DNA from 2 places in the Dactylosporangium sp. CS-047395 genome. Region 2 is predicted to be linked to the other one. Evidence: riboswitches for the same ligand, from Rfam matches in the RefSeq annotation. Region 2 holds a riboswitch; the other holds the start of a gene.
The links. Region 2 has a riboswitch for thiamine pyrophosphate ahead of ACQP00_RS46170 (ECF transporter S component). Riboswitches for the same ligand answer to the same signal wherever they lie in the genome.
Positions count from the first base shown of each region.

Region 1: it holds a riboswitch for thiamine pyrophosphate, as region 2 does, so the genes downstream of both, thiS (sulfur carrier protein ThiS) here and ACQP00_RS46170 (ECF transporter S component) in region 2, are expected to answer to the same signal.

Region 1 is NZ_CP192015.1:9,416,467-9,432,139, forward strand. Features, by position in the region: gene ACQP00_RS44030 (hypothetical protein) at 1-362, shown strand, start outside; gene ACQP00_RS44035 (alkaline phosphatase family protein) at 577-1,725, opposite strand; gene ACQP00_RS44040 (methyltransferase domain-containing protein) at 1,722-2,438, opposite strand; gene thiC (phosphomethylpyrimidine synthase ThiC) at 2,449-3,966, opposite strand; gene thiD (bifunctional hydroxymethylpyrimidine kinase/phosphomethylpyrimidine kinase) at 4,029-4,817, opposite strand; gene ACQP00_RS44055 (thiamine phosphate synthase) at 4,814-5,335, opposite strand; gene ACQP00_RS44060 (thiazole synthase) at 5,329-6,102, opposite strand; gene thiS (sulfur carrier protein ThiS) at 6,095-6,307, opposite strand; TPP riboswitch at 6,301-6,411, opposite strand; gene thiO (glycine oxidase ThiO) at 6,436-7,473, opposite strand; gene thiE (thiamine phosphate synthase) at 7,470-8,015, opposite strand; gene ACQP00_RS44080 (aldo/keto reductase) at 8,109-9,089, shown strand; gene ACQP00_RS44085 (hypothetical protein) at 9,139-9,558, opposite strand; gene ACQP00_RS44090 (hypothetical protein) at 9,753-10,115, shown strand; gene ACQP00_RS44095 (hypothetical protein) at 10,108-10,545, shown strand; gene ACQP00_RS44100 (hypothetical protein) at 10,565-11,344, shown strand; gene ACQP00_RS44105 (error-prone DNA polymerase) at 11,399-14,704, opposite strand; gene ACQP00_RS44110 (DNA polymerase Y family protein) at 14,704-15,673, opposite strand, start outside.
Region 2 is NZ_CP192015.1:9,866,606-9,882,278, forward strand. Features, by position in the region: gene ACQP00_RS46125 (DUF6703 family protein) at 1-87, shown strand, start outside; gene ACQP00_RS46130 (metal ABC transporter ATP-binding protein) at 120-875, shown strand; gene ACQP00_RS46135 (metal ABC transporter permease) at 872-1,738, shown strand; gene ACQP00_RS46140 (ArsR/SmtB family transcription factor) at 1,728-2,021, shown strand; gene ACQP00_RS46145 (hypothetical protein) at 2,005-2,772, shown strand; gene ACQP00_RS46150 (hypothetical protein) at 2,800-3,396, shown strand; gene ACQP00_RS46155 (VOC family protein) at 3,407-3,796, opposite strand; gene ACQP00_RS46160 (acyl-CoA dehydrogenase family protein) at 3,887-5,791, opposite strand; gene ACQP00_RS46165 (alpha/beta fold hydrolase) at 5,848-6,669, opposite strand; TPP riboswitch at 6,722-6,836, shown strand; gene ACQP00_RS46170 (ECF transporter S component) at 6,911-7,489, shown strand; gene ACQP00_RS46175 (ABC transporter ATP-binding protein) at 7,486-8,823, shown strand; gene ACQP00_RS46180 (energy-coupling factor transporter transmembrane component T family protein) at 8,820-9,527, shown strand; gene ACQP00_RS46185 (PHP domain-containing protein) at 9,606-11,342, shown strand; gene ACQP00_RS46190 (hypothetical protein) at 11,342-11,725, shown strand; gene ACQP00_RS46195 (aminotransferase class IV) at 11,763-12,650, shown strand; gene ACQP00_RS46200 (sigma-70 family RNA polymerase sigma factor) at 12,634-13,479, shown strand; gene ACQP00_RS46205 (HAD family hydrolase) at 13,445-14,173, opposite strand; gene ACQP00_RS46210 (FtsK/SpoIIIE domain-containing protein) at 14,373-15,673, shown strand, end outside.

The sequences.
Region 1 (15,673 bases), 450 kb from region 2:
CCCCGACGGCGGAATGGACAAGGGCGATAAACCCGGAAGCCGCAGCGGTACTCCTCGTGGCCGGCTGGACCCGCGCCCGCCGCATCCCGCTGTTGCTGCCCGGCGAGACCTACCTGAACCGCGCCGGTCAACTGGGCGTGCGCCGCGCCGACGTCGCCGTCCTCGCCGACGACCCCGCGGCCGGCTCCCCGGGCGTCCTGGTCGCCGCCGACCGCGACGAACTCCTGGCCCTGGTCGCCCACCATGCGGGCGCGGACGTGCCGCGGCTGGAACTGGCCCGCCACGTACGCCACCTCACCGCCCTGCTCGCCACCCCGACCGTGTCGAAGCCGCGCCGCCGCCACCCGGCCCTCCAGCCCTGACCTCACCCGGCCCGCACCAGTCGAAGCCGCGCCCGCCGCCCCCGGTCTTCCGGCCCTGACCTCACCCGGCCCGCATCGCCGGCGCCGCGATCCGAAAACCGCTGGTCAGCCGTTGATCACCGCCGCCAGATGCGCATATATGACCTGGCGGGGTATAAGTCCGATATGTCGGGCTGAGGAACGAAGCCCGACATATCGCGACAACAGCCAGTACCTACCGCCGCACGACCAGCAGCGGGATCTCCATCTCCGCCCGGGTGCTGGAGCCGTGGAAGGCCACCATCTCCCCCAGCCGCGCCGGCTCGTGGTTGCTCGCCAGCAGAATCCAGCGGTCCCGGCACACCGCCACCACGTCGCCGATGCGCTGCAGGTGGGACTCCGGGACCGGGCCGAACCAGCCCGCCGCCACCGCCTCCTCGCGGGGGACGATCCAGGCCCGGTCGCCCAGGATCGCGCGCCAGGTGGCCAGGACGTCCGCCTCCGCGCCGGACGCGGTGTGCAGGTAGCGGACCCTCGCCTCGCCCGTCACGAACGAGACGCCGGTGGTCAGGCGGGGGTCCTGGGCCAGGTCGAGCCGGCACTCCGGCGGGATGTCCAGCTGGCCGTGGTCGGCGGTCACCAGCAGGGCCGTGTCCGGGGGCAGGGCGTCCACCAGGCGGGTCACGAGGCGGTCGGCGTCCGCCGTCGCCCGGTGCCATTCCGGGGTGGCCAGGCCGAAGTCGTGGCCGGCCCGGTCGACGTCGGGGAGGTAGCCGTACACCAGGCTCGACTCCGACAGGGCGGCCAGCATCTCCTCCGCGACCGCGTCCGCCTCCACGCCCGGGCCGAGGCGGGCGCCGCGGTAGGCCGACTGGGACAGGCCCGTACCGGCGAAACGGGGGTTGGTGACGACCGTCGGGGCCAGGCCCGCCTCGTGGGCTCTCGTGAACGCCGTCGGGACCGGCTGCCAGTCCGCGGGATCCGGCTCGCCGGTCCAGTGCAGGTGGTTCACCACCTGGTCGGTGCCGGGGCGGTGCAGGTTGAAGCCGACGATGCCGTGCCGGCCGGGGGCCGTGCCGGTGCCCAGGGTGACCAGGCTGACCGGGGTGGTGGACGGGAAGCCCGAGGTGATGGGGCGGGCCGAGCCGAGGCGGCCCTGGACGATGTCGGTCATGGTCGGGGCGTGGCCGGCGGCCAGCGGGAGCTGGTGCCAGCCCAGGCCGTCCAGCAGGACCACCGCGATCCGGCGGACGCCGTCCAGCTCACCGGCCAGGTTCAGCACGTCCTCGGCGCCGGGGACGCCCAGGACGGCGAGCGCGGTCGGGAGGACGTCGGCGAGGCTGGCGTGGCCGTAGCGCGGCTCGACCGGAGCCAGGAGGTTCATCCGCGCCGGGCTAGGAGGTGGAGCTGGGTGGCGATGTCGCGGTACGGCGGGGTCGCGGCCAGGGCCAGCTCGAACGCGGCCAGGGCCTCGGGCTCGCTCTCGGCCACGGTGCCGGGGACCAGGTCGGCGACGACGCGGACGCCGTGGACCTGCTCGACGGTCAGGCCGCACTCGTCCAGCAGGGCGGTGGCGGTGCCGGCGTCGTAGCGGCGGCGGAGCCGGTCGCGGCTGTCGCCCCGGCCGTCGGGGCTCGCCATCAGCAGGGACGCGGCGGCCAGGTTGCCGCTGATCGCGCGGGCCAGGACGGCGGCGGCGCGGTTGGCGACCACGACGCTGGCCGCGCCGCCGGGGCGCAGGGTCCCGGCGAGCGCGGCGACGACCTTGTGCGGGTCGTCCACGACCTCGAGCAGGCTGTGGCAGAGGACCAGGTCGACGCTCCCCGGCTCGACCAGGTCGGCCAGGCCGTCGCCGTCGCCCTGGACCGCGCGGACGCGCTCCCCCACGCCGGCCTCGGCGGCGCGGCGGGTGAGGGCGGCCAGCGCGTCGGGGCTGGCGTCCACGACGGTGACCGTGTGGCCGGCCTGGGCGAGCGGCACGGCGAAGCCGCCGGTGCCGCCGCCGACGTCGAGGGCGTTCAGCGGACGCTCGGCCCGGGCCAGTTCGCGACGCAGCACCTGCCAGACGACCGCGGTGCGGGGGGCGGAAGACTCCACCCCACCGACCTTAGTGGAGCAGCGGAAGGTACACCTGGCCGCCCGCCGCGGTGAACTCGTCGGACTTCTGCCGCATGCCGAGCTCGGCGTACTCGCGCAGGTCCTGGCTGATCCGCATCGAGCAGAACTTGGGGCCGCACATGGAGCAGAAGTGCGCGGTCTTGGCGGGCTCGGCCGGGAGCGTCTCGTCGTGGTACGAGCGCGCCGTGTCCGGGTCGAGGGCCAGGTTGAACTGGTCCTCCCAGCGGAACTCGAACCGGGCCTTGGACAGCGCGTCGTCCCACGCCTGCGCGCCCGGGTGGCCCTTGGCCAGGTCGGCGGCGTGCGCGGCGATCTTGTAGGCGATCACGCCGGCCTTGACGTCGTCGCGGTTCGGCAGTCCCAGGTGCTCCTTGGGGGTGACGTAGCAGAGCATCGCGGTGCCGTACATCGCGATCATGGCCGCCCCGATGGCCGAGGTGATGTGGTCGTACGCGGGCGCGATGTCCGTGGTCAGCGGCCCGAGCGTGTAGAACGGCGCCTCGTGGCACCACTCCATCTGCAGGTCCACGTTCTCCTTGATCTTGTGCATCGGCACGTGCCCCGGGCCCTCGATCATGACCTGCACGTCGTGCTCCCAGGCGATGCTCGTGAGCTCGCCCAGGGTCCGCAGTTCAGCCAGCTGGGCCTCGTCGTTCGCGTCGGCGATGGAGCCCGGGCGCAGGCCGTCGCCGAGGGAGAAGGCCACGTCGTACCGCGCGAAGATCTCGCACAGTTCCGCGAAGTGGGTGAAGAGGAAGTTCTCCTCGTGGTGGGCCAGGCACCAGGCGGCCATGATCGAGCCGCCCCGCGACACGATGCCGGTGACCCGCTTGACGGTCAGCGGCACGTACCGCAGCAGCACTCCCGCGTGCACCGTCATGTAGTCGACGCCCTGCTCCGCCTGCTCGATCACCGTGTCGCGATAGGCCTCCCAGGTCAGCCGCAACGGATCCCCGCCGACCTTCTCCAGGGCCTGGTAGATCGGCACGGTACCGATGGGAACCGGCGAGTTGCGGATGATCGCCTCGCGCGTCGCGTGGATGTGCTTGCCCGTCGAGAGGTCCATGACCGTGTCGGCGCCCCAGCGGGTGGCCCAGGTCAGCTTGGCCACCTCCTCGTCGACGCCGGAGGACACCGCGCTGGTGCCGATGTTGGCGTTGACCTTCACCAGGAACCGCGACCCGATGATCATCGGCTCGCTCTCCGGGTGGTTCACGTTGTTGGGCAGGATGGCCCGGCCCGCCGCCAGCTCGGCGCGCACCAGCTCCGGTTCGACGCCCTCGCGGATCGCCACGAACTCCATCTCCGGGGTGATCACGCCCTGGCGCGCGTAGTACAGCTGGGTCCGCTCGACCGGGCCGCGCTCGGCGATCCACGGCCGTCGGTCGGTCACCGGCCCCGACGTGTCGTAGAGCCGCACCGGCGGGTTGTCGCCGCTCAGGTCGACCTCGGCGAACGGGACGCGGAGATCCTCGCGCGAGCCCTGGACGTACACCTTGCGCTTCATGCTCTTCCTTCCTGAAAAAGGCATGGGGGTAGCCAGAAATGTCGATCGGAAAAAGGAGAGACTCAGCCCCAGGCGAGCGGTCCGTGACCGGACCCGAGCGACCACCCGGCGGCCCGGGTCAGGGCGTTGTGCACATAGGTCTTGGCCCCGTCGAGCGCGGCCGGAAGGTCGTCGCCCGAGGCCAGCCGGGACACCAGTGAGGCCGCGAACGTGCAGCCCGTGCCGTGGTTGTTGGCCGTGGTGATCCAGGGCGCGGTCAGGAGCGAGGTGCGCCCGTCGTACCAGATCGCATCGACCGCCTCCGCGCTCCCCCGCAGATGCCCGCCCTTCACCACGACGCACCGGGGTCCGAAGCCGGCGAGGTCGGCGGCGGCCTTGATCGCGTCGTCGGCGTCGAGGACCTCGCGGCCCAGCAGCACCGACGCCTCCCGCAGGTTCGGGGTGACCACGGTGGCGTGCGGGAAGAGCAGCTCGAGGTACGCCCGCTCGGCATCGGCCGTGAACAACCGGTCGCCCGAGGACGCGACGAGCACCGGATCGACCACGAGGCCGGGCAGCCGCGGCGCGAACCTCGCGACCGTGGCCACCGTTTCGGGGGTGGCGAGCATGCCGGTCTTGACCGCGGCGACGGGCAGGTCGTCGAGCACGGCCTCGAGTTGCGCGGCGACGAACGTCGGGTCGACGGCCGAGATGGCCCGCACGCCGACCGTGTTCTGCGCGGTGAGCGCGGTGATCACGCTGGTGCCGAAGACGCCGTGCGCGGCGAAGGTCTTCAGGTCGGCCTGAATCCCGGCCCCGCCGCCCGAGTCCGAGCCGGCGATCGTCATGGCGACCGGTGGGTTGGCGCTCATGCGGTCAGCAGCTCCTTGACCAGCCGCGCCGGGTCGTCGGCGCGCATGACGGCACCCATCACGGCCACGCCCGCCGCGCCCTCGTCGAGGCAGTCGCGCGCCCGGGCCGGGGTGTCGACGCCGCCGAGCGCGTACACCGGGACCGGTGCCACGACGGCCATCCGGCCGAGCGCGGCCAGGCCGAGCGGCGGGCCGTACCCCGGCTTGCTGCGGGTGGCGAAGATCGGGGAGAGCGTGACGTACCGCGGACCGTCGGCCGCCGCGAAGAGCTCCTCGAGGTTGTGGCACTTGCGCACCGCCCCGTCCTCCTCCAGCAGCAGCCGGCCGCCGACCTGGTCGAGGCGGGTGCGCAGGGCGGCCGCGAGCTGCAGCCGGCGCCGCGGCGGGAGGTCGTGCTCGCGCAGGACCACCACCCGCGCGCCGCCGTCGATCGCGCCGGCGACGACCTCGTCCAGCGGGCGCTCGGCCTGCCGCCGGTCGGTGAACAGGACGAGACGCGGCTCGATGGGTGCTACCACGGCATGCCTCCGGTCGGGCTGGATGCGGTCGCGTGCAGGCGGCGCGGGATGCGCCCGGCCAGGTGGGCCAGCCGCCCGGCCCGCACCGCGAGGCGCATCGCCTCGGCCATGCGCGCGGGGTGCTCGGCCCGGGTGACGGCGGAGGCGAGCAGCACCCCGTCGCAGCCCAGCTCCATGGCGAGGGCGGCGTCGGAGGCGGTGCCGATCCCGGCGTCGAGGATGACCGGGACGGTGACCAGCCGCCGGATGAGCGCGATGTTGTGCGGGTTGCGGATGCCCAGGCCGGAGCCGATGGGCGCGCCGAGCGGCATGACCGCGGCACAGCCAACGTCGGCGAGGCGCTGGGCGAGGATCGGGTCGTCGCTCGTGTACGGCAACACGACGAACCCGTCCGCCGCGAGCTCGGCCGCCGCGGTGACCAGCTCGACCCCGTCCGGCAGCAGCGTCTCCTCGTCGCCGATCACCTCGAGCTTCACCCAGCTGGTGCCGAAGGCCTCCCGCGCCAGGTGGGCGAGCTTGACCGCCTCGGTCGCGGTGTAGCAGCCGGCGGTGTTGGGCAGCACGCGCACGCCGCACCGCTCCACCACGTCGAGCAGCGAGGGCGCGGCCGGGTCGAGCCGGCGCAGCGCCACGGTGACGAGGGCGGTGCCGCTGGCCCGGATGGCGGCCTCCAGCGCGGCGTGGCTGGTGGCGCCGCCCGTACCGAGAATCAGCCGGGACGGCAGCTCGACGCCGTCGAGGACCAGGACGTCCGCGGTGTCAACCACCCTGCACCGCCGTCAGCACCTCGACATGGTCGCCGTCGGCCGGGCGGGTCTGCGCCCAGTGCGAGCGGGGCACCACGTCACCGTTGAGGGCGACCGCGATCCCGCGGGGATCGTCCCCGGCGAGCGCGAGCACCACGTCGGCGACGGTGGTGTCGTCGGCGACCGTCGATGCGACGGCGTTGACCACGAGCTGCATGTGGCTCATCACTCCTGCCTCCCTGCGCCGGCATGACCCGGATCAGGTTCGACGGTCGGGGGCTCACAGCCCCCCTCTCAGCCCGGTCACACCGGACTCCCGTGGGATACGCCTCGACCATAACGCCGCCGTCGGGCTCAGGTAAAGCGGCCGGACCCGAACGCGCTGATATCGATTTCCGTCGAATCGAAGACGATGAGGTCGGCGATCGCCGCCGCGGTGGCCGGGGCCAGCAGGACGCCGTTGCGGTGGTGCCCGGTGGCCACCAACGCGCCGCCGGGCAGCCGGTCGATCACCGGGGCGTTGTCCGGAGTGCCCGGGCGCAGGCCGGCCAGGGTCTCGGCGAGGACCAGCTCGGCGACCCCGGGCAGCAGGTCGGCGGCCGGGCGGAGCAGGTCCAGCACGCCGCCGGCCGTGACCGTGGTGTCGGCGCCGCGCTCCTCCTCCGTGGCCCCGACGACGAGCTCGCCGTCGGCCCGCGGGACGAGGTACACGTCCCGCCCCGCCGCCACGCCCCGCACCACGTGCCGCAGCAGCGGTTCCGGCCCGCGCAGCCGCAGCAGCTGACCCTTCACCGGGCGCACCGGCAGCCCGGTCAGCGCGGCCGAGCCGATCCCGGTGGCGACGATCGTCACATCTTCCCGAAGCGTGGACAGATCGGTGATCTCCCGCCGCTCGAACCGCACCGGCAGGGTGCGCAGCGCGCGCAGCAGGAGCCGCGGGTCGACCTGGTGATCGCCCGGCGCGTACGCCCCGCCGCGCACCCGCGGGGCCAGCAGCGGCTCGCGCTCGCGGAGCTGGCGGCCGGTGAGCGGCTCGATGGCGGTACCGGCGCGGCGGTAGAACCCGATCAGCCGGTCGACCTCCGCCTGGTCGTCGGCGGTGAGGGCGACGAGCAGCGTGCCCTCGGTGCGGTAGGCGATCGCAACGCCGGTCCGCGCCTCGACCCGCGCGGCGAACGAGGGCCAGCGCCGCACCGACTCCAGCATCAGGGCCTGCAGGTCCTCCTCGCCGAAGACGGCCTCGGCGGTGGGCGCGAGCATCCCGGCCGCGACCAGCCCGGCACCCCGCCCCGGATCGCCGTCGTACAGCGTGATCCCCTCAACACCCCGCTCGACCAGCTCGAACGCGATGCTCAGGCCGATGATCCCGGCCCCGACGATCGCGACGCTCACCGGAGGAACTCCGCGGCCGCGGCGAACGGATCGGCCGCCCCGCTGACCGCACCCACCACGGCGACCGCGTGCGCGCCGGCCGCATAGAGCTCCGGCGCCCGGTGCGCGGTCACCCCGCCGATCGCCACCACCGGGACCGGGACCGCCGCCGCGACCGCGCGGACCCCCGCCACCCCGATGGCGTCGGGCAGGCCGGCCTTGGTGTCCGTCGCGTAAGCAGGACCTACGCCGAGGTACGAGGCGCCGTCCGCGACCGCCTGGCGGGCCGTGACCGGGTTGCGCGCGGTCGCCCCGAGGATCGCGGCCGGGCCCAGGATGCGCCGGGCGGCGGCCACCGGCAGGTCGTCGGCGCCCACGTGCCCGCCGTCGGCCCCGGCCGCCAGGGCGATGTGCAGCCGGTCGTTGACCAGGCAGGTGCGGCCCAGCTCGCGGCACATGGCGAGCACGCGCACGGTCAGCTCGTAGGCCTCGCGGTCGGTGACGTGGTCCTCGGGGCGCACCTGCACCACGTCGAAGCCCGCGCGCAGGGCCGCGGCCACCACGGCGAGGGTGTCGCGGCCCGGTCTCGTGTCGGTGATGAGATGCAGTCGTCCGAGTGGCCGTTCAGGAGGATGCACCGCGATAGCTTTTCAGACATGAAGCAAGTACGACTCGGCCGGACCGGCCTGCAGGTCTCGGAAATCTGTCTCGGCATGATGAGCTACGGCGACCCGGCCCAGCGGCCGTGGGCGCTGGAGGAGGAGGGTGCCGACCCGTTCGTGCGCCGCGCGGCCGAGGCCGGCATCACGTTCTTCGACACCGCCGACGTCTACTCCCTCGGGGCCAGCGAGGTGATCACCGGCCGGCTGCTCGCCAAGTACTTCGCGCGCCGCGACGACTACGTGCTGGCCACCAAGGTGCACGGCCGGATGAGCGACACCCCCAACGACGGCGGCCTGTCGCGCAAGCACATCCTGGCCGGCATCGACAACTCGCTGCGCCGGCTCGGCACCGACTACGTCGACCTCTACCAGATCCACCGCTGGGACCCGAACACGCCGATCGAGGAGACCCTGGAGGCCCTGCACGACGTGGTGCGCGCCGGCAAGGCCCGCTACATCGGCGCGTCGAGCATGTACGCCTGGCAGTTCTCCAAGGCCCAGTACCTCGCCCGCGCGAACGGCTGGACCCCGTTCGTCGCCATGCAGAACCACTACAACCTCGTGTACCGCGAGGAAGAGCGCGAAATGCTCCCGCTCTGCCAGGACCAGGGCGTCGGGGTCATCCCGTGGAGCCCGCTCGCCCGGGGCCTGCTCGCCGGCAACCGGGGCCGCGACGGCGAGCGCCGCACCACGCGGGCCAACAACGACCCGTTCGGCGACTCGCTGTACTCGGCGAGCGCGTTCGACATCGTCGACGCCAACGCCGAACTGGCCGCCGAGCGCGGCGTCAGCCCGGCCCAGACCGCGCTGGCCTGGCTCCTCGCCCAGCCGGCCGTGACCGCCCCGATCGTCGGCGCCACGAAGCTGCAGCACCTGGAGGACGCGATCGCCGCGACCGACCTGACCCTGGACGAGAAGGAGCTCGAGCGCCTGGCGGCGGGCTACGTCCCGCAGGCCGTTTCCGGCCACTCCTGAGACAACACGAAGGGGGCCCGCCGGGGCCCCCTTCGGTACAACGGTGGGACTAGTTCGCGGCGACGCCGAACTGGCCCTCGCCGCCGTGGAGCTCGGTGCCCTCGGCGAACGCGGTGTCGAAGCGCTGCGACAGCGCGTCCAGCTCGCCGAACTCGGCCGAGTGGGTCTGCTCGCTGCCCTGGGCGGCGAACGTGTGGTCGTCCTCGGACGCGTCGTGGCTGTAGTTGGTGAAGTCGGTCGACTCGAAGTGCACGGCGGCCGGCTGGTCGTACTCCACGTGCTGGCCCGTCGAGAAGTCCGTGGACTCCTGCGCGTGGTGGTCGTCCTCGTACACGCCGAACTGCGACTGCGCGTCGTGCTCCGAGCCCTGGGCCTGGTGCAGCTGGTCGAGACCGTCGTGCTCCTGGCCGGCCGAGAAGTGGCCGTAGTCCACGTCGTGACCAGTGTCGCCGGCGTCGAAGTCGCTCATCGTGTTCCCCTTGGTCGTCGTATTGCGTTGCCATGAACGGTACGGCCACGGTTACGCGGAAGAATCCCGGAAACGTGCCAGTGGCGGCTTGCCGACAGAAGTGAACCACGCTCACGGAGCGCGGCGTGTCCTACCGCCGGCCAGGACCGATGCTGCCGAGGATACCGATCCGCGGCGGGGATACGCTGTCGGCCGTGATCGGGCCGCTGGCAATCGCCGCACACGTGCTGTCGCTCGTGGTCGCCGTCTGGGCGTTCGTCGAGTTCTTCCGGCAGCGTGAGCCGTCCCGCCCGCTGTTCATCGGCCTGTGGGCGGTCGAGGCGCTGGTGGCGGTCCAGGTGGTGGCGCTGGTCGTCGGGCTGGCGGACGGTAGCCGGCCGACCGGCGGCGACATGGTCACGCTCATCGGGTACCTGCTGACCGCGGTGCTGCTCCCCCCGGCCGGCATCGTGCTGGCCCGCATGGAGCCGACCCGCTGGGGCTCGCTGCTCATCGGGGCGGCGGCGGTCATCGTGCCGGTGCTCATCCTGCGACTCGGACAGATCTGGAATGGCTGACAAGACCGGGAAACCCCTCAACCGCGGCTTCGGGCGCGTGCTCGTGTTCGTGTACGGCGTGTTCGCCCTCTCCGCCAGCGCGCGGGCCGGCGTCCAGATCGGCACCAAGTTCCACGACGCGCCGCTGGCCTACTCGCTCTCGGCGCTGGCCGCGCTGGTCTACATCGTGGCCACCGTCGCCCTGGCCCGCTCAAGCCCGGCCTCGCGCCGGGTCGCCTGGTTCGCGGTCGGCTTCGAGCTGCTCGGCGTGCTCGCGGTCGGCACGGCCAGCCTGGTCGACGAGGCCGCGTTCCGGCACCCGACCGTCTGGTCCGGCTTCGGCGAGGGCTACGGCTGGGTCCCCTTGGTCCTGCCGTTCGTCGGCCTGTTCTGGCTCTGGCGTACCTCCGGACAGCGGGCGGTCGCGGAGACGACAGCGGCGAAGGGCTGACTGCTCCACCATTCGCGCCATGACCACTTCCCGTGGGCCGGCCATCGTGATGTACCTCGTGGCCGTCTTCGAGTTCCTGCTCGGCGGCGTCTTCGTCGGCGTCGGGGCCGTCGTGCCCGAGCTCACCACGACATTCACGCTGGTCGGTGGCGCGCTCATGGTCACCGCGGTGATCCTGTTCCTGTTCGGGCGGCGCTTCCACCGGCGGTTCAAGGACGCCCAGGCCCTGCGCGAGCACGGCGTGCGCGGCACCGCCCAGGTCCTCGGCGCGCGCCAGACCGGGGTGTACATGAACGAGCAGCCCCAGGTCGCGCTCCAGCTGCGGATCACGGCGCCCGGGCACGGCACCTACGACACCACGGTGAAGGAGTACGTGCCGCTGATCGCGACCGGCATGCTCGGCACCGGCCGCCCGCTGACCGTGCTCGTCGACCCGCTCGACCCGGCCAAGGTGGTCATCGAGTGGTCGTTCGCGGCCGAACAACCGCCGGCACCACCCACGCCGCCGCCCGCCGACCCCTTCCTGAAGCAGCAGATCCTCGCCACCGGCATCCCCGGGACCATCCGGGTGCTGTCGGCCGAGTTCGCCGGGAGCCTCGACGAGCAAGGGCGGCCGTTGTACTCCGCGCAGCTGCACATCGCCGTGCAGGGTCGCGCCCCGGTGGCGGGTCCGGCCGTGTTCGCGGTGCCGCTGGAACGGGTCTCGGTCATGCAGCCCGGCGGGGTCATCCCGATCAAGGCCAACCCCAGCGACCCGATGCAGTTCGCCGCCGACTGGGACCGCCTGGCCACCGGCTGAGCCGCACCGGGAGCCGCACGCGGAAGTGTCAGCGCAAGCCGCACCCGGCAAGCGTCAGCGGAAGTCGCGGCTCGGCGAGCGGATCGGCAGGGTCAGCGCGGCGAGGTGGTCGGCCCGCAGGTTGAGCACCCCCTCGGCCTTCTCCAGCACCCCGCGGATGACCATCGCGTTGGCCGTGCGGGCGACCCGGCGGTACCGCTGCCAGAGCCCCGGCGTGCAGGTCACGTTCAGCATCCCGGTCTCGTCCTCGAGGTTGATGAACGTGACCCCGCCGGCCGTGGCCGGGCGCTGGCGGTGGGTGACGATGCCGCCGACCGACACCCGGCGCCCGGCACTGACCGCCTGCAGGCCCTCGATCGACACCGCGCCGATGGTGTCGAGGTAGGGCCGGGCGAACTGGGCCGGATGCGCGTCCGGGGCCAGGCCGGTGGCCCACACGTCGGCGACCATCCGCTCGACCGCGTCCATGCCGGGCAGCATCGGCGCGTGCTGGCCGCCGACCGTGCCCGGCAGCCGGTTCGCCGTCTCACGGGCCGCGGCGCCGGCCGCCCACAGGGCCTCGCGGCGGGTGAGTCCCAGGCTCGCGAAGGCGTCCGCGGTCGCGAGGGCCTCCAGGTGTACCGCGGACAGGCCCGCCCTCCGCGCGACGTCGGTCAGGGAGGTGTAGGGGCCGCCTTCGTGCCGTACCGACGCGAGCTTTTCCGCCACCGCGTCACCCAGCGTGCGCACGGACCTGAACCCCAGACGGACCGCGGGGCCGTCCCGGCCCCAATCGCGCGGCGCCTCGGACACGTCCGGCTTGGGGTCGCCCTCCAGCGTGGCCGCCGCCGCGCTGGCGTTGATGTCGGGCCGGCGCACCTCGACCCCGTGCCGGCGGGCGTCGTCGACCAGCGACTGCGGCGAGTAGAACCCCATCGGCTGGGCGTTGAGCAGCGCGGCGCAGAACGCGGCCGGGTGGTAGCGCTTGAGCCAGGCGCTGGCGTAGACCAGGTAGGCGAAGCTCATCGCGTGGCTCTCCGGGAAGCCGTAGTTGGCGAACGCGGCCAGCTTCTCGAACAGCTCCTGCGCGAGCGGCCCGGTGATCCCGTTCTCGGCCATGCCGGCGAAGAGCCGGTCGCGGATCGCGCTCATCCGCTCCATCGAGCGCTTCGAGCCCATCGCCCGGCGCAGCTCGTCGGACTCGGCCGGGGTGAAGCCGGCCACGTCGATGGCCATCTGCATGAGCTGCTCCTGGAACAGCGGCACGCCCAGGGTCTTCTCGAGCGACGGCTGGAGCAGCGGATGCGGATAGCTGACCTCCTCCAGTCCGTTCTTGCGGCGGATGTACGGGTGGACGGAGCCGCCCTGGATCGGGCCCGGCCGGATCAGCGCCACCTCGACCACCAGGTCGTAGAACGTCCGCGGCTTGAGCCGGGGCAGCGTCGCCATCTGGGCCCGGCTCTCGACCTGGAACACCCCGACGGAGTCGGCCCGGCAGAGCATGTCGTACACCTCGGGGTCGTCCAGCGGCATGTGCGCGATGTCCAGCTCGGAGTCGATCATCTCGAACGCGTACCGCAGCGCCGAGAGCATGCCGAGCCCGAGCAGGTCGAACTTGACCAGCCCGACGGCGGCGCAGTCGTCCTTGTCCCACTGCAGGACGGTCCGGTTCTCCATGCGGGCGTGCTCGACCGGGCAGACCTCGATCACCGGGCGGTCGCAGATGACCATGCCGCCGGAGTGGATGCCGAGGTGCCTGGGGAACGTCATGAGCTCGTTGGCGAAGTCCACCACCGGCTTGGGGATGTCCTCGGTCTCCGTCACGGCCACGGCGCCCCAGCGCTCGACCTGCTTGCTCCAGGCGTCCTGCTGGCCCGGGGAGTGCCCGAACGCCTTGGCCATGTCGCGGACGGCGGACTTCGGCCGGTACGAGATGACGTTGGCGACCTGGGCGGTGTAGGTGCGGCCGTACTTGCGGTACACGTGCTGGATCACCTCCTCGCGACGATCGGACTCGATGTCGATGTCGATGTCCGGCGGCCCGTCGCGCTCCGGGGACAGGAACCGCTCGAACAGCAGCCCCCACCGCACCGCGTCGACGTTGGTGATCTTCAGCGCGTAGCAGACCGCCGAGTTGGCCGCCGAGCCGCGGCCCTGGCAGTAGATGCCGTTGTCGCGGCAGAAGGTGACGATGTCGTGCACGACCAGGAAGTAGCCGGGGAAGTCCAGCTCCTCGATCATCGCCAGCTCGTGTTCCAGCTGGGCGTGGGCCTTGGCATTTCCCGGGTACCGCTCCTTCGCGCCCTCCGCCGTGAGGTGGCGCAGCCACTCCATCTCGCTGACGCCCGCGACCGGCACCGGATAGTCGGGCAGGTTGGGGGCGACCAGCTGCAGGTCGAAGGCGAGCTCGCGGCCCAGCCGGGCGGCGCCCGCCACCGCGCCGGGGTAGGCGGCAAACCTCCTGGCCATCTCGGCCCCGGAGCGCAGGTAGGCCGAGCCGGCGGCGGGGAGCCAGCCGTCGATCTCGTCGAGGCTTCTTCTCGCCCGCACCGCGGCCAGGGCGGTGGCGAGTTTCCGCTGCCTCGGCACGGCGTAGTGGACGTTGTTGGTGGCGATGGCCTGCTTCGCCATGGTGTAGAGGGCGTCGTTGCGCTCGTCGTCCAACGGGTCGCCGTGGGAGGTCAGCTCGACGACGACGTTCTCGGCGCCGAACAGGGTTTCGAGCTCATCAAGGGCTCGTCTGGCCGCGTCGGGGCCGCTGTCCAGGAGGGCCGCTTGCACCGGGCCCTTGCGGCAGCCGGTGAGCACCACGACGTGGTCGCGCAGGGCGGCGGCGGTCTGCTCCAGGTGGTACACCGGACGGCCCTTCTCCCCGCCGCGCAGGTGGGCCTCGCTGAGCACGCGGGAGAGCCGGGCGTAACCCTCCGGACCGCGGGCGAGCAGCAGCAGGTGGCGGCCGAGCGGGTCGGGCTCGCCGTTCTGCGGCCCGGGCAGGCCGAGGGAGAGCTCGGCGCCGAACACCGTCTTCAGGTCGAGCGCCCGGGCCGCCTCGGCGAAGCGCACCACGCCGTAGAAGCCGTCGTGGTCGGTGATGGCGAGGGCCTCCAGGCCCAGGCGGGCGGCGGTCTCGGCCAGCTCCTCGGGGTGGCTGGCGCCGTCGAGGAAGCTGAAGTTGCTGTGGCAGTGCAGCTCGGCGTACGGCACCGTGTCCCGCGCCCGGTCGATCGCGGGCGCGGTGTACTCCGCGCGCTTGCGCGACCAGGCCGGCGCGTCGCCGCCGTCGGCCGCCAGGACGTCCGGGTGGTACTCGGGGCCCGGGGGCTCCCAGCTCATCCGGTCGTGCAGCTTCGACCACGGGATGTCGGGGTTCGTGAAGCCCATCAGTCGTACAGCGCTTCCATGTGCCAGGCTCCGTTTCGCAGTACCGCCAGAAAGGCCCGGCCGTCCGCCAGCAGCAGCTGGAACCGGGCCGCCCGGACCGCCTCTTCCTCGTCCCACCAGCGCTCGTCGATCGGCCAGGGTCCGGCCCAGCCGGTGATCTCGATGGTCTCGTCGTGGATCGTGATGCTGTGCGGGTCGCCGGTGAGCTCCAGGCGGCCGCCGACCCCGACCGGTTCGCCGGCCGCGTCGCTGACGGTGGCCGGGATCGGGTCGGGGTAGACCGTGGCCGGGCTCGGACTCGGGATGCGCCCGGGCCACGGCGCCTCGGTCGCGCGGGCCTGGCGTTCGTCGCCCCAGGGCACGAGCCGGATCCGGCTCTGGTCCGCTCGCCCGCCGTCGAGGACCGCGGTGAGCACGGAGTCGGGGCCGAGGAGGCCTTGTACTCGCGACATGGCTCGGTGGGCGCGGTCGCGTTCCTCGCCGGCTTCGCCCCAGAGGCCAGGCTGTATGCCGAGGTGCGCGATGACGCCTTCGGGGATGAGGGCGATGGTGGCGATCCGTCGGTTCTGCCCGTTTCGAACCCACCCCTCCAACTGCCACCGGAGGCGGTCGGCGACGGCGTTGACGCTCAGCAGGCCGTCGTGGCGCCAGGTCCGCGTGAGCTCCTCGCCGGTCTCGGTGACCGCCTCGATGGCCAGCCGGGTGCAGGCCAGCCCGTGCCGCCCGAGCCGGTCGTGCAGCCGCTCGGCCAGGTTCCGCGCGGCGAACGCGGCGGCGTCGACCCGCTCGACCGGCTCGTCGAACGTCTCGCTGACCACGAGATCGGGCGGCGCCTGCCGCGGCGCGAGCGGCCGCTCGTCCCGCCCGCCGGCCAGCCGGTGCGCGAGCGCGGCGTCGAACCCGAACCGGTCCAGCACGTCCGCCCCCGGCAGCGCCGCGAATTCCCCGAGCGTGTGGATGCCCAACCGG
Region 2 (15,673 bases):
TGGCCGGTGACTCCTCCCGCTGCGCGGCTGCCGCGCGTGCTCATCCTCACCCTGCTGATCGCGGTGGCGGCCTTCAAGGCAAGTTGACAACGATTCCCATTATCAGGCACGCTCGAAGGGTGGTTCTCCAGGTCGAACGGGCGGTCGTCGCCTACGGTGGGCGGCCCGTGCTCGACGGGGTGTCGCTCGACGTGCGCGCGGGCGAGGTCGTGGCCATCCTCGGCGCCAACGGGTCCGGCAAGTCCACCCTGGTGAAGGCCGCGATGGGCCTCGCCCCGCTGGCCGGCGGCGAAGTGCGGCTGTTCGGGACCCCGCTGCGCAGGTTCCGCGGCTGGCACCGCATCGGCTACGTGCCGCAGCGCGTCGGGGCCGGCGCCGGCGTGCCCGCCACGGTCGGCGAGGTCGTCGCCGAGGGACGGCTGGCCCGCCGCGGCTTCCTGCGCTTCGCCTCCTCGGCCGACCGCCAGGCCGTCGCCGACGCCCTGGCCGCCGTCGGGCTGGCCGACCGCGTGCGGGAGCCCGTCTCGGTGCTCTCCGGTGGCCAGCAGCAGCGGGTGCTCATCGCCCGCGCCCTGGCCGGCGGCCCCGAGCTGCTGGTGCTCGACGAGCCGACGGCCGGCGTGGACGCGGTCAGCCAGGAGCTGTTCGCCGGCTGCCTGCGCAGGTTCGTCGGGCAGGGCGGCACGGTCGTGTTCGTCGCCCACGAGCTCGGCCCGCTGCGCCCGCTGATCACCCGGGCGGTCGTGGTCAACCGCGGCGAGATCGTGCACGACGGCGCCCCGCCCGCGCACGACAACGACCACGTGCACCCGCACGCCGACCATCTCCATGCCGGCCCCGACCACGCGGTCGGTCCGGAGCGGGCGGCCGCATGAGCATCTTCGCGTACGACTTCATGATCCGCGCGCTGCTCGGAGCGCTCATCACGGGTGCGTCCGCACCGGCGATCGGCACCTATCTCGTCCAGCGCCGGCTCTCGCTGATCGGCGACGGCCTCGGCCACGTCGCGCTCACCGGCGTCGGGCTCGGCCTGCTGCTGCACCAGTCCCCCGTGATCATGGCGGTGCTCGCGGCCGCGGCCGGGGCGGTCGTCATCGAGCTGGTCCGCGAGCGCGGCCGCACGTCCGGCGACATCGCGCTGTCGATGCTCTTCTACGGCGGCATCTCCGGCGGCGTGGTCCTGGTCAACCTCTCCGACGAGCAGAGCAGCCGGAGCCTGGTGACGTACCTGTTCGGCTCGCCGCTGACCACGAACCGCCAGGACCTGACCGTCATGCTGATCCTGGGCGTGGCCGTGCTGGCGGTCGCGATCCTGCTGCGGCCGTGGCTCTTCGCGGTGTGCCACGACGAGGAGTACGCGCGCGTCTCCGGGCTGCCGGTCCGCACCCTGAACCTGGTCCTGGCCATCACCACCGCGGTCACCGTCACGGTGGCCATGCGGGCCGTCGGGCTGCTGCTGGTCAGCGCGCTCATGGTGGTGCCCGTGGCGACCGCGCAGCAGATCACCCGCGGGTTCCGGGCCACCATGCTCGCCGCCATCGGGCTCGGCCTGCTCGTCTCGGGCGCCGGCGTGTGGCTGTCCACCGCGATCGACACCGGCCCCGGGGCGACCGTCGTGCTGCTCGCGATCGCCGGATTCTTCTTCGTGACCGTGGGCATTTCGCTGGTACGGGCGGCAAGACGCGCCCGGCACCGCGCGCCCGACCCCGCGCCGAAGGTCGAAGCCGGTGTCACCTGAGCCCCAGGACGGCTACGAGGCGGCGGGCGAGCTGCTCAAGGCCCTGTCCGCGCCGCTGCGGATCCGGATCGTGACCGAGCTGGCCGGCGGCCCGCAGTGCGTGCACGAGCTGGTGGAGACGCTGGGGGTACCGCAGCCGCTGGTCTCCCAGCACCTGCGCGTCCTGCGCGGCGCGGGCGTCGTGCGCGGTTCCCGGCGCGGCCGCGAGATCGCCTACGCTCTGCTTGATGAACACATCGCGCACATCGTCGCGGACGCCGTCAGCCATGCGCGTGAGGGCTGACCGCCTGGCCGCAGTGGCGCTGGCGGCGGTGCTGGCGCTGACCGGCTGTACCAGCGGCGGCAAGGAAGCCTCCCCGGAGCAGACGCCGTCCCCGGCCGGCCCGGTGGCGACCGACCCGGCCTCGGTGTTCCGGGCGGCGGTCGCGAAGACGAACCAGGTCCCGCTGTCGTTCACGATCGACTCCGACCTCGGCACGATCGGCACCATGACCGGCGACGGCGCGTCCGACCCGAAGCAGAAGGCGACCGCCTACAAGGCCCAGCTGCTGACCACCGACCGGAAGATCGACATCGCCGCGGTGCTGGTGACGCCGGACCTGTACCTCCAGGTCACCGGCCTGACCACGGACCGCTGGGCGCACCTGATCACCACCAAGGTCAAGTCGCTGGCCAAGCTCGGCCTCGACCCCACCGGCAGCCCGACCGGCCTCGGCTCCCTCGCCGACGAGATCGTCACCGTCCAGCAGACCGCCCCGGGCTCCTTCAGCGGCACCCTGGACAAGTCGAAGAACCCCCTGCTGGCCAGCGCGAGCCCGACCGACGCCCTGAAGGCCGTCCCCTTCGAGGCCACCGTGAACTCGGACGGCTACGTCACGCAGCTGGTGACCCACACCCCCGCCGTGGGCGCCGCCCCCGCCTCGACCAGCACCGTCAAGTTCGCCAACTTCGCCAGCAAGACGATCAAGGTCGAGCGCCCGGACTCCTCCACGGTGGAACAGGCCCCCGACGCGTTCTACCAAGCACTGCAGTAACCGCCCGGATACGCGACGCTGGGAGCCATGAAGCTCTATGCCGACCGTGCCCCCGTCGCCATCCGGCAGCTGCTGACCGACGTGCTCGTGGTCGTGTGGGTGTACGCCTGGGTCAGAATCGGGATGGCCGTGTTCGACCTGATCCAGAAGCTCGCCGCGCCGGGCCGCCAGCTCGAGGACGCCGGCAACGGGCTCGCCTCCAACCTCAACGGCGCCGGCGACCGCATCAACCGCGTCCCCGGCGTGGGCGACAACATCGCGGCACCCTTCCGCGACGCCGCCAAGGCCGCCGGCTCGTTGGCCAGCGCGGGCCGGGAGCAGCAGGACATCGTCAACGACCTGGCCTGGATCCTCTCGTTGGTCATCGTCGTCCTGCCGGTCCTGCTGGTCGTCGGCCTCTGGCTGCCGCTGCGCATCCGCTGGGTCCGCCGGGCCGGCTCGGCCGCCCGCCTGCGCGGCGTCACGGCCGGCCGCGACCTGCTGGCCCTGCGCGCCCTGGCCACCCAGCCGCTGAAGCGCCTGCTGAAGGTCGACCCGGAGGTGGCGGCGCTGTGGCGCCGCGGCGATCCGGAGACCGTCGAGGCCCTGGCCCGCCTGGAACTCCGCGCCCTCGGACTGCGCTGAGCACCGGAGGTCACGGCCAGGTGTGCGCCGTGCGGGCGAACGTCTCGGGGTCGCTGTGCACCGGCACCACGCAGAACACGTGCCCGCCCGGCGACCGCATCGCGAAGGCGTCCTTCCACCGGCTCACCGACTCCGCGCCGAGCGCCGTCAGACGGGCCACCTCGGCCGCCAGGTCGTCGGTCTCGATGTCGACGTGGTAGCGCGGCCCAGCGGCCGCGTCACCGTCGCCGTCACCGTCGCCGACCGCCTGCACCACGGTGAAGAAGTCGGGGACGGCGCCGACGAGCGCGGTGAACTGCTCCTCGCCGGGCGGCGACCAGGCCGGCGTGCCCAGCGCGGCGGACCAGAAGTCCACCTCCGCGCCGACCCGCGCACCCGGCGTATCGAAGACAACGCTCACCAATCGACTGCGATGCATGCCGGCAGGCTACGGGATCCCGGCATGCAAGCGGGCCCCGGCGATGTCGCCCGGGGCCCGGCAGCACGACGATCAGAACCGGCGGCGTACGTCCTCGGCGGTTGAGGGACCCGGCTCCCAGGTCGCCGTCGAGGGGCCGTCGGCCGGGGCGGGCACCACGCCCTCCTCCAGGGACAGGTAGCGGCCGGCCAGGACGCGCTTGGCGGCGGCCATCTCGACCGAGTCGGCGTTGGTCCACAGGTCGTGGAACAGCGCCTCCGCGCGCAAGGTGGCCTGGCGGCAGAACAGGTCCGCCAGTTCCACGCCCTCCGGGCGCGCCTCCAGCTCCGTCCGGGCCTTCACGCACGCGGCCGACATAGCGAAGAGTTCCGCACCGATGTCGACCACGCGGCCCAGGAAGCCCTGCTTCTGCTCGAGTTTGCCCTGCCAGCGGGCCATGGCGTAGAAGGTCTCGCGGGCCAGGCGGCGCGACGCGCGCTCGACGTAGCGCAGGTGCGCCGCCAGCGGGCCGAACTCGGCGAAGCCGCTCGGGAGCTGGCCCTTGCCCGCGACCAGGGTGGGCAGCCATTTGGCGTAGAAGCCGCCCGCCTTGCCGGCCGCCTTGGCCTTGCGGCCCAGGCCGGCCTCGGGGTCGATGATGTCGCCGGCGACCGAGAGGTGGGCGTCGACCGCCTCGCGGGCGATGGCCAGGTGCATGATCTCCGTCGAGCCCTCGAAGATGCGGTTGATCCGCAGGTCGCGCAGGATCTGCTCGACCGGGATGGGCCGCTCGCCGCGGGCGGCCAGGGACTCGGCCGTCTCGTAGCCGCGGCCGCCGCGGATCTGCAGCAGCTCGTCCGCGACCTTCCAGGCCAGCTCCGAGGCGTACAGCTTGACCAGCGCGGCCTCGATGCGGATGTCGTTGCGGTTGTCGTCGGCGAGGCGGCAGGAGACCTCGAGCATGGCCTCCATGCCGTAGGTGGAGCCGGCGATGAAGGCGATCTTCTTGGCCACCGCCTCGTACTTGCCGATCGGGCGGCCCATCTGGACCCGCTCGGCCGCCCACTCGCGGGCGACGCCGAGGCACCACTTGCCGGCGCCCACGCACATCGCGGGCAGGGACAGGCGGCCGGTGTTCAGGGTGCTCAGGGCGATGCGCAGGCCCTGGCCCTCGCCGCCGATGACGTTCTCCTTCGGGATGCGCACGTCGTGGAAGCGGGTCACGCTGTTCTCCAGGCCGCGCAGGCCCATGAACGCGTTGCGCTTCTCGATCGTCACGCCCTCGGCGTCGCCCTCGACCACGAAGGCCGTGATGCCGCCCTTGTGGCCCTCGCTCTTCGGCACCAGGGCCATGACCACGAACAGGGTGGCCAGGGTGCCGTTGGTGGCCCACAGCTTGACGCCGTTGAGCAGGTAGTCGCCGTCCTCCGTGGGCACGGCGGAGGTGCGCAGGTTGGCCGGGTACGAGCCGACCTCCGGCTCGGTGAGCAGGAACGCCGACACCTCCCCGGCGGCCAGGCGGGGCAGGAACCGCTGCTTCTGCTCGTCGTTGCCGACCAGTTTGAGCGGCTGCGGTACCCCGATCGACTGGTGCGCCGAGAGCAGCGCGCCGATCGAGGGGTTGACCGAGCCGACGAGCATGAGCGCGCGGCAGTAGTCGAGGTTGGTGAGGCCCAGGCCGCCGTACTTCTGGTCGATCTTCATCCCGAAGGCGCCGAGCTCGCCGAGCGAGCGCAGGACGTCGTCGGGGATGCGTGCGTCGCGCTCGATCTGCTGCCCGTCGACCTCGGCGGCCATGTAGGCGGCGAGCTTCTCGCGGAACTCGGTGCCGCGCGCCTCGGCGGCCGCGTCGAGTTCCGGCAGTGGGTCGATGAGATCGAGGCGGAACCGGCCCAGGAAGAGCTCCTTGCCGAAGCTGGGCTTCCGCCACTCGGTCTCGCGGTTCTCCTCGATGACCTTGCGCGCCTCGCGTTCCGCGCGCGCCGACGTCGCAACCATGGACACCCCCAGGTAGACGCTCCTGAAGCCAGGTTATTACCCGCGAGTAGCCATGGCTATGCCTGAACGCCCGCGCGAGCCAGGATGGCGTTCGCGACCTCGGATGGCGCCTCATCGGGAATCCAGTGACTGATCCCCGCAAGCGGGACGAACCGGTAGTCCGCCGCGACGAAGTCCGCGCAGGCCCGGGCCGCCGTGGGGCCGATCGCCACGTCGCCGTCGCTCCACACGTAGGTCGTCGGGACCGTCGCCGCCCCCAGCCCGACCAGGTCGAGCGAGCTCATCGCGCGGTACCAGTTCAGCGCGGCCGTCAGCGCGCCCGGTTCGAGCAGCGGCGCGACGTAGCCGTCGACGTCGGACAGCGGCGCGAAGATCGCCCGCAGCCGGCGCGCGCCGTCGTCCAGCAGCACGGACTCGGCCTTGCCGGGCCGGCGGAAGAGTTTGATGTACGCCGACCGCTCCTTCTGATCCGGATCGTTGGCATAGGCGTACGCCGAGGCGTGCGGATGCGGCACCGAAACCGCCGTGAGCGTCCGCACCCGGTCGGCGTGCCGCAACGCCACGTGCCAGGCGCAGATGGCTCCCCAGTCGTGCCCCACCAGGTGTACCGACGCGATGTCGAGCGCGTCGAGCACGGCCACGGCGTCCAGGGCGCACTCGGTGATCCGGTAGTCCTCGACCGCTGCGGGCCGGGCGCCGGGCGAGGTCCCCCGCTGGTCGAGCGCGTAGGTCCGCAGCCCGGCCGCGTGCAGCAGCGGCGTCACGGCCGCCCACTCGCCGCTGTGCTGCGGGAACCCGTGCAGCAGCAGGACCGGCTCGCCGTCCTCGGGCCCGCCGGCGACGACATCGAACGTGAGCGAGCGCGCCGTGATTTTCATGACCCGAGACTACGAGCCGGCAACGTTCACTGTTACCTTCAGAAAACAACTGCACATCCGACAGGGGAGCGCACAGCGCTGAGAGTGCGACGGCCGCCCAACGGCCCCGCAGACCCTCGAACCTGATCTGGGTAATGCCAGCGCAGGGAGCTCGGTCACCTCACGCAAGCCGTCACGCCGCACATGCGGTGTGGCGTCGCGTCTCCTTCTGGTTCGCCCCGAACTGGGAGGTACCGAAACCATGGAAACCACCGAGACCCGGTGGCGGACCGTCGACATCGTCGTCGCGTCCATCATCGCCGTCGCGTTCGCCGGGGTGTTCTACGCCTGGAACAACCTGTGGAACGCCCTGGAGAGCTTCGCGCTGCCGTGGCGCGCGGTCATCTACGGCATCTGGCTCATCCCGGCCGTCCTCGGCCCGCTCGTCATCCGCAAGCCCGGCGCCGGCCTCTACACCGAGCTCGTCGCGGCGACCGTCTCCGCGCTGTTCGGCTCGGCCTGGGGGCTCACCGTCGTCGTGTCCGGCCTGGTGCAGGGCATCGGCGGCGAGTTCGGCTTCGCGGCGACCGGCTACCGGAAGTACAAACTGGTCAATGCCCTGGTGGCGGGCGCGCTGTCCGGCGTCGGCGCGGCGCTGTTCGACCTGAGCGTCTACTACGGCGACACGTTCAGCGCCGGGCAGAAGTGGACCTACGCGTTGCTGGTCGTGGCCAGCGGCGCGGTGGTGGCCGGGGCCGGTAGCTGGGCCCTGCAGCGGGCCCTTTCGCGCACCGGTGTCCTCGATCGGTTCCCGAGCGGCCGGGAACGAATCGCGGTTTGAGTACGGTCGAATTCCGCGGATTCGGGTGGCGGCACGCCGGGCGCAAGGCCTGGGCGATCCGCCACCTCGATCTGCGCATCGAGCACGGTGAGCGGGTCCTGCTGCTCGGCGCCTCCGGGGCCGGCAAGTCCACCCTGCTCGCCGCGCTGGCCGGCCTGCTCGCCGAGGACTCCGGCGAGCAGGAGGGCCAGGTCCTGGTGGACGGGGTCCCGGCCCGGCAGGCGCGCGGGGAGACCGGGATCGTGTTCCAGGACCCGCAGACCCAGCTGGTGATGAGCCGGGCCGGCGACGACGTGGCGTTCGGGCTGGAGAACCGGGGCGTGCCGCGGGCCGAGATCTGGCCGCGGGTCGACGCCGCGCTGAGCGCCGTGGGCTTCCCGTACGACCGGGACCGCAGCACCGCCGCGCTCTCCGGCGGCGAGCAGCAGCGCCTGGCCATCGCCGGCGTCATCGCGCTGCGGCCCGGGCTGCTGCTGCTCGACGAGCCGACCGCGAACCTCGACCCGGAGGGCGCCCAGCTGGTCCGGACCGCGATCGCCAAGGTCATCCAGGACCTCGACGCCACCCTGATCCTGGTCGAGCACCGCATCGACGAGGCCCTGCCCCTGGTCGACCGGACGATCGTCATCGGCGACGACAGTGCGAGCGCGGGTGCGGTGTGGTCGCCGGGCGCCCCGCTGCCGTCCCGCCGGGCCCGGACGGCCCCGGGCGAGGCCCTGCTCACCGCGGAGGCGCTGGCCCTGCCGCACACGAAGAACACGATCGACGAAGGTGTACTGGAAGGTCAGGCGCTCGCCGTCGAAGGCCCGAACGGCGCCGGCAAGACCACCCTCGCCCTGCTGCTCGGCGGCCTGACCCGACCGGCCCGGGGCCGCGTGGTGGCCTCGGCCGCGCTCGCCGGACGGGACGCGGGCCGCCTGCCGCACCGCTGGCGCGCGAAGGCCCTGGCCGCGCGGATCGGGTCGGTGTTCCAGAACCCCGAGCACCAGTTCGTCACCGACACCGTCCGGGCCGAGCTCGCCCTCGGCGGCGCGTCCGACAGCACGGTCGACGCATTACTGCAGCGGTTGTACCTCGACCGCCTCGCCCTGGCCAACCCGTTCACGCTGTCCGGGGGCGAGCAGCGCCGGCTCAGCGTCGCCACCGCGCTCGCCGCCGCGCCGCGGGTGCTGGTGCTGGACGAGCCGACGTTCGGCCAGGACCTGCGCACCTGGCGGGAGCTGGTGACGCTGCTGGCCGACCTGCGCGACGAGGGCCGGGCCCTGGTGCTGGTCACCCACGACCCGCAGCTGGTGGCCGCGATCGGCGACCGGCGGCTGGTGCTGACCCGATGACCTGGCTCTCCCGCCGCGACGCGGTCGCCAAGCTCCTCGCGGCGCTGCTGGTCACCGCAGCCGTGGTCACCACCCTCGACCCGGTCGCCTCGCTGACCGTCATCGGCGTGCTGCTGGTCCTCCTGCCGTTCACCGGGGTCGGCCTGGGCACCCTGTGGCGGCGGGGCTGGCCGATCCTGCTCTCGGCGGCCGGCATCTTCCTGTTCACCGTGCTGCTCGGGGCCGAGGACTCGCCGGTCGTGGCCCACATGGCCGGGCTGGACGTGCGCGAGAACGCCGTCGGCTACGCCCTGCGCCTGCTCGCCGTCGGCCTGCCCGGCTTCGTGGTCTTCGCCACCATCGACCCGACCGACCTCGCCGACTCCCTGGTCACGCACCTGCGGGTGCCGCCCCGGTTCGCGATCGGCGCGCTGGCCGCGTTGCGCCTGGCCCCGCTGCTCGCCGGGGAGTACCGGCTGATCAGGCTGGCCCGGCGCGCTCGCGGTACCAGCGCGGGCCCTTTCTCGACGCTCTTCGGGCTCCTCGTGGCGGCCATCCGGCGCGGCATCCGGCTCGCCACGGCGATGGAGGCCCGCGGCTTCGACCGGGGCACCCCGCGCACGATCGCCCGCGAGACCCGCTTCGGATGGATGGATCTGCTGGTGGTGGCCCTAGGCCTTACCCTCGCAGCGACGGTGATCATGCTGAAGTTCGCGCGCACATAGGCATATCGCTACCTGTTGTTCGCTCGCGCCATCGAGGGTCGGCGGTTAGGACCACCTAACAGCTGAGGAGTGCCTTCCATGGGCAGTCATCATCCCGGCCACGGCCACCACCATCACCACGCGGACATGCCGGCGACCACCGGCGACGTCCCCGCGGTGCTCGACGCCTCGATCCCGGACAGCGAGCTCTCCCCCGGCGACGTCTCCCGCCGCGGATTCCTTCGCCGCGCCGGCCTGCTCGGCGCCGCTGCCGCCGCGGGCGGGGCGCTGGCGAACGCGGGTGTCGCGCACGCGCACGGTGATGACGACCACCACGACTTCGACGGCTGGGACCGCCACGGTCACAACCGCCCGTCGAACAACAACTACAAGTGGCTGGCGGGCGACCACCACATCCACACCCAGTTCTCCAGCGACGGCATGTACCGGGTCGACGACCACGTGAAGCACGCGTCGGCGTACGGCCTGGACTGGATGGTCATCACCGACCACGGCACCGTCCAGCACTCCAAGATCGGCGTCGACAAGGTCAACCCGCTGATCCGGGCGGCCCGTGACGACTACAAGGACATGCTGGTCTTCCAGGGCCTGGAGTGGAACATCCCGGCCGCCGAGCACGGCACCGTGTTCGTGCACCCCGGTGCCAACGAGGTCGCCGTCCTCAAGGAGTTCGAGGGCACCTTCGACGGCTCGGTGCAGGGCGCGGTCAACCCGGCCAACGTCACCGAGGCCCTCGCGGTCGCCGGCATCAAGTTCCTGGGTGACCAGGTCGCGAAGCGGCGGGTCCAGGACGCGCTGTTCCTGGCCAACCACCCGGCCCGCAACGGCATCGACTCGCCGCACGAGATCCGCGGCTGGCGCGACGCCAACCCGCAGATCGCGATCGGCTTCGAGGGCGCGCCCGGCCACCAGGCGGCCGGCATCGCCACGCCGCTCGGCGGCGGCTCCGCCCGCGGCTTCTACGGCAACGCCCCCGGCGCGGCCTCGTACCCCGGCTACCCGCTGGAGAGCTACCGCACCTGGGGTGGCTTCGACTGGATGACCGCCACCGTCGGCGGCCTCTGGGACAGCCTCCTGGCCGAGGGCAAGCCGTGGTGGATCACCGCGAACTCGGACTCGCACGTCGTCTACGAGGAGACGGCGAAGCGCCCCGACAACACGGACTTCAACACCAACGGCTACCACTTCGACCCGGTGTACGGCCAGCCGACCAGCCTCACCCCCGGTGACTTCTGGCCCGGCTACTACAGCCGCACGCACGTCGGCGCGAGCAACTTCGGCTACGCGGCGGTCATGGCCGGCATGCGTGCCGGTCGCGTGTGGGTCGACCACGGCGGCCTGATCGACGGCCTCGACGTGCAGGTGCGCGTCAAGGGCTCGCCGGTCGGCACCACCCTGGGCGGCTCGGTGCAGCTGCGCCGCGGCCAGCGCGCCGAGCTGGTCATCAAGGTCGACCTGGCCGCCAAGGCGAACTGGGCGAACTTCGTGCCGAAGCTGGCCCGCGTCGACGTCATCCGGGGTGCCGTCAAGGGCGCCGTGTCCGACAAGGACACCTTCAAGGCCCCCGACACCAAGGTCGTCAAGTCGTTCGAGGTCACCAAGACGAGCGGCTCCGTGTCGTTCACCTACGACCTCGGCGTCGCGGACCAGCCGTTCTACGTGCGCGTGCGGGGTACCGACGGCAACCGCACCGCCCCCGGCTACCTGGGTGCGGGCATCGACCCGGTCGGCCCGGCGATCGACGTCCTCGGCGACGCCGACCCGTGGAAGGACCTCTGGTTCTACGCGAACCCGATCTGGGTTCTCCCCCGGTAATGCCGTTCCCCGACGTCCAGGCGGCCGACCATCACATCCTGACGGAAGGCCGCCCCGCGTTCACGTACTTCTCCGGCGGGCAGGTCGCCGTCGGCACCGAGGCGGAGAAGCCCCCGGAGGGCGCCCGCCAGGTGGTGTTCGAGGGCCATGAGCGGCTCACGGGCACCATCGCGGTGTCGGCGATCGTGGCCGGCTCGGCGATCGAGAAGGTCGTGATCCTGGGCGGCCTGGCGGCCGTGCCCGAGATGCTGGTCGACACGCGCGACTTCGTGCGGCCGATCTGGCGCGACGGGGTGCTGACGCTGGTCACCCAGTTCGGCCGGGGCGGCGTGCTGGTGCCCTTCGAGCCGCCGAACAACCGGCCCTGCTGCGCGGACCACTGAACCTGTTGCGGCATGTCCCCGGGCTAGTCTCGGGGACATGCTGCAGCGGTACGACGAGCGCAACGCCGACGTGAAGTACTGGGTCAACGGCACGCTCCGGCACCGGGACGAGCCGGGCCTGTCCCCGTTCGACTCCGTGGTGCAGGGCGGCGACGCGGTGTGGGAAGGGCTGCGGCTGTACGACGGCGGCGTCTACGGCCTGCACGAGCACCTCGCCCGGCTGCGGCGCTCGGCCGTCGCCCTGGGCTTCGAGGGCATCCCGGCCGACACCGACGTGATCGCGGCCCTGCGCGCGACGCTGGCCGCCAACGACATGCGCGACGGCGTGCACGTGCGGCTGACCCTGACCCGCGGCGTGAAGGTCACCAGCGGCATGGACCCGCGCCTCAACCGCTCCGGCTGCACGCTGATCGTGCTCGCCGAGTTCAAGGCCCCGGTGTACGACACGAGCGGCCTCACCCTCGTCACCAGCAGCGTCCGCCGGCCCGGCCCGGACGTGCTCGACCCGCGCATCCACCACAACAACCTGCTCAACTCGATCCTGGCCAAGCTCGAGGCGAACGTGGCCGGGGCCGACGACGCGATGATGCTCGACGCGCGCGGCTTCGTGGCCGAGACCAACGCCACCCACCTGTTCGCGGTGGCCGGCGGCGAGCTGCTGACCCCGCGCGCGGTCGCCTGCCCGGAGGGCATCACCCGCGACACCGTGCTGCGCATCGCGCCGGTGCCGGTGCACGTGCGGGATCTGGCGCAGGTGGAGATGTACACCGCGGACGAGGTCTTCTGCACCGGGACGATGGGCGAGATCGCGGGCGTGGTCGCCATCGACGGCCGGCCGATCGGGGACGGGAAGGTCGGCCCGGTCACGAGCCGGATCGCGGAGTTGTACCGCGAGCACGCCCGTACCAATGCCGTCCCCGTCTGACTTCGAGGCGCTCGTCGGCCCGCTGCGCCCGCAGTTGCGCGCGCACTGCTACCGGATGCTCGGCTCGCTCGACGACGCCGAGGACGCCGTGCAGGAGACGCTGCTGCGGGCCTGGAAGAGCGCCGAGCGCTTCGACGCCGGCTCGGTGCGGCCCTGGGTCTTCACCATCGCCACCAACCGCTGCCTGACCATGCTCAAGGGCCGCCGCCGTGAGCTGGAGTGGCCCGAGCCCTACCCGGTCCCGGCGGCCGAGGCGGCGCTCGTCGCGCAGGAGGGCATGGAGCTGGCCTTCGTGGCCGCTTTGCTGCGCCTCACCGCCCGCCAGCGCGCCGTGCTGCTGCTGCGCAACCTGCTGGGGTTCTCCGCGGCCGAGACGGCGCAAATGCTGGGCACCTCGGTCGCGGCGGTGAACAGCGCCCTGCAGCGGGCCCGGCTTTTAGATCTTGAAAAAAACGCCGGCACCGCCCCCGACGACAAGGTCCGGGAGCAGGCCGCCCGGTATGCGCGGGCCTGGGAGTCCGGCGACGTCGACGCGATCGTGGCGATGCTGACGGAGGACGCGCGGTACTCGATGCCGCCCCTGGAGGAGCGCTACTCCGGCCGGGACGCCATCCGCGCGCTGGTGGCCGACCTGGCCGGGTTCGAGTGGCGGTTCCTGCCGGCCACGGCGAACGGGCAGCTCGCGTTCGGCACCTACCGGAAGGTGGACGGCGTGTTCGTGCCGTCCGGGCTGGACGTGCTGCGGTTCGAGGGGCCGCTCGTGGCCGAGGTGGTGTCGTTCCTGGAGGCCGACTTCAGCCGGTTCGGCCTGCCCGCAGCGCCGCCGTAGCCAGCTCGTCGTACAGCGGCCGGGCCCGCTCGACGAGGTCCCGCAGGTGCGCGGGGACGTCGGCGGGCTTCGGGTCGTAGGGGGCGAAGCAAGTGGAGCGCTCGACCGCGGCGTACCAGTGCGGCGCCCACACCCCGTCGGTGTCCCGCCGTCCGGCCGGCCAGCTCAGCATGGCCGGGTCCCAGTCCAGGCCGAGCGCGGCGCACAGCGCGGACAGGGTGCCCGCCGGGTCGCGCAGTACGTCCGCCGCGTCGACGACCGGGCCGCCGTACGAGCGGAAGATCTCGACCTGCTGGGGGTAGCCGAGGTCCTCCAGCGTCGGCTCGCCGCGCACCTTGGCGTAGGAGGCGACCACGTACGCCGGGTCGCGGATCAGGAACGCGTTGCTGACCTGCCCGAGCCAGTCCCGGCCGATCCGCGTTAACAGGTGGTGGGTCATGTGCTTCTGGTAGAACACCGCGGCGTCGACGGGCGCGAGCAGCCCGGCGACGGCGTCCTGCCACCGCCGCGGCTGCGAGTCCAGGATCTCCGTCCGGCCCGGGTGGTCGAGTCCGGTCTCGGCCAGATAGTGCGCGTAGAGCGGCTCGTCGACCACCACCGTGTCGGGCCGGGCGCCGAAGCTGCGCATCATCGCCGTGGAGATGTTCCGCGGCCCGGACCACATCGCGACCCGCACCGTCATGCCCGATGTCATGGTCCACGAGGGTAACCCATACGGCTTTCGGCCCGTTTTATGAGGGAATAGCAGGAAATCCTGGCGCGCGTCGATGCGATCCACTCGGCGTCGCGGCGCTTACTGTCGAGGACGGAGCCTCGCAGTGCGTCCGCCCCGCCACCAGGCTTTCTCGGGACCGACGACGGATTTCGCTGCGCGGGAAGAAAGGGGCCGGTCCATGGACCTGCTGATCGACGTGCGAGTGACCAGGCGCGACTCGGCCGCGACCCTGGATCGCACCGTCCGGTTGCGGGCCGACCCGGGCGGGGCGGTCGCCGACCTCGTCGCCGCCCTGCTGGGGCTGCTCGACCCGGCCGACCGGCCGCAACAGACCACCTGGGCCTGGCTGGCCCGCACCGGCCGCCGCCTCGACCCCAACCGCCCGCTCGGCGACCAGGGGATCCGCTGCGGCGACGCGATCCTGCTGGCCCCGCCCGAGCAGCGCCCGGAGCGCCCGCAGCGGGCCGAGGGGCACCGCTTCGAACTGCTGGTGCTGGCCGGCCCGGACGCCGGCGTCTGGCTGCCGCTGAGCCCGGGCGAGTTCGTCATCGGCACCGATCCGGCCGGTGACCTGGTGCTCACCGATCCCACCGCCGGCCGCCGCCACCTGCACCTGGGCATCGGCAGCCACGAGGTGGCCGCCACCGACCTGCGCTCCCCCGGCGGCACCCGGCTCGACGGGGAGCCGCTGACCGGGACGGCCACGCTCGCCGGCGGGCAGCTGCTGCGGCTCGGGGCCACGCTCATCACGGTCGAGGAGGTGCCGGCCGACGATCCGCTGCCCAAGGGTCCTCCGCCGGCGGTGTGGCTGCCCGTGGTACCGCAGCCGCTCAAACGCCGCCGCCTGGCCCTGCGCCGCCGGTCCGCCGACCCCGCCGCCGAGTTCGAAGCGGCCATGGAGCGGGCCGAGGCCGACGCGGCCATCAAGCACCGCGCCGTCGTGCAGGCCCGCCGCACCGAGGCACCCAGCGTGGCCCACCTGGCCCGGGCGGCCGACCGGCAGGAGAAGCCGGCCCGCCGCCCCGACGACCGGGACTTCCTCACGCTGCGCATCGCCACCGCCGACCAGCCGAGCCGGCTGCGCTTCGAGCAGGCGGCGACCACCGGCGACTTCGATCCCGCGCACACCGATCGGATCGCGGCGCTGCGGCAGCGGTACGCGACCGACCCCGACGTCCCGGTCGAGGCCGACCTGCGCACGCTCGGGGCGCTCGGCGCGCACGGCGACGAGGAGACCCGCCGGGCCGTGCTGCGCTCCTGGGTCGTGCAGCTGGCCACCCTGGCCGGCCCGAACGACCTGGCCCTGGTGGTGCTGGCCACGCCGGAGGAGGCCGAGCACTGGCGGTGGACCGGCTGGCTGCCGCACACCCGCACGCTGACCGCGGCCTTCGCGCCGGGCGCCCGCACGGTGGCCGCCCAGGACGAGGACCGCCGCCGGGTCCTGGCCCTGGTCGAGGCCCTGCTGCGGCAGCGGCGGCT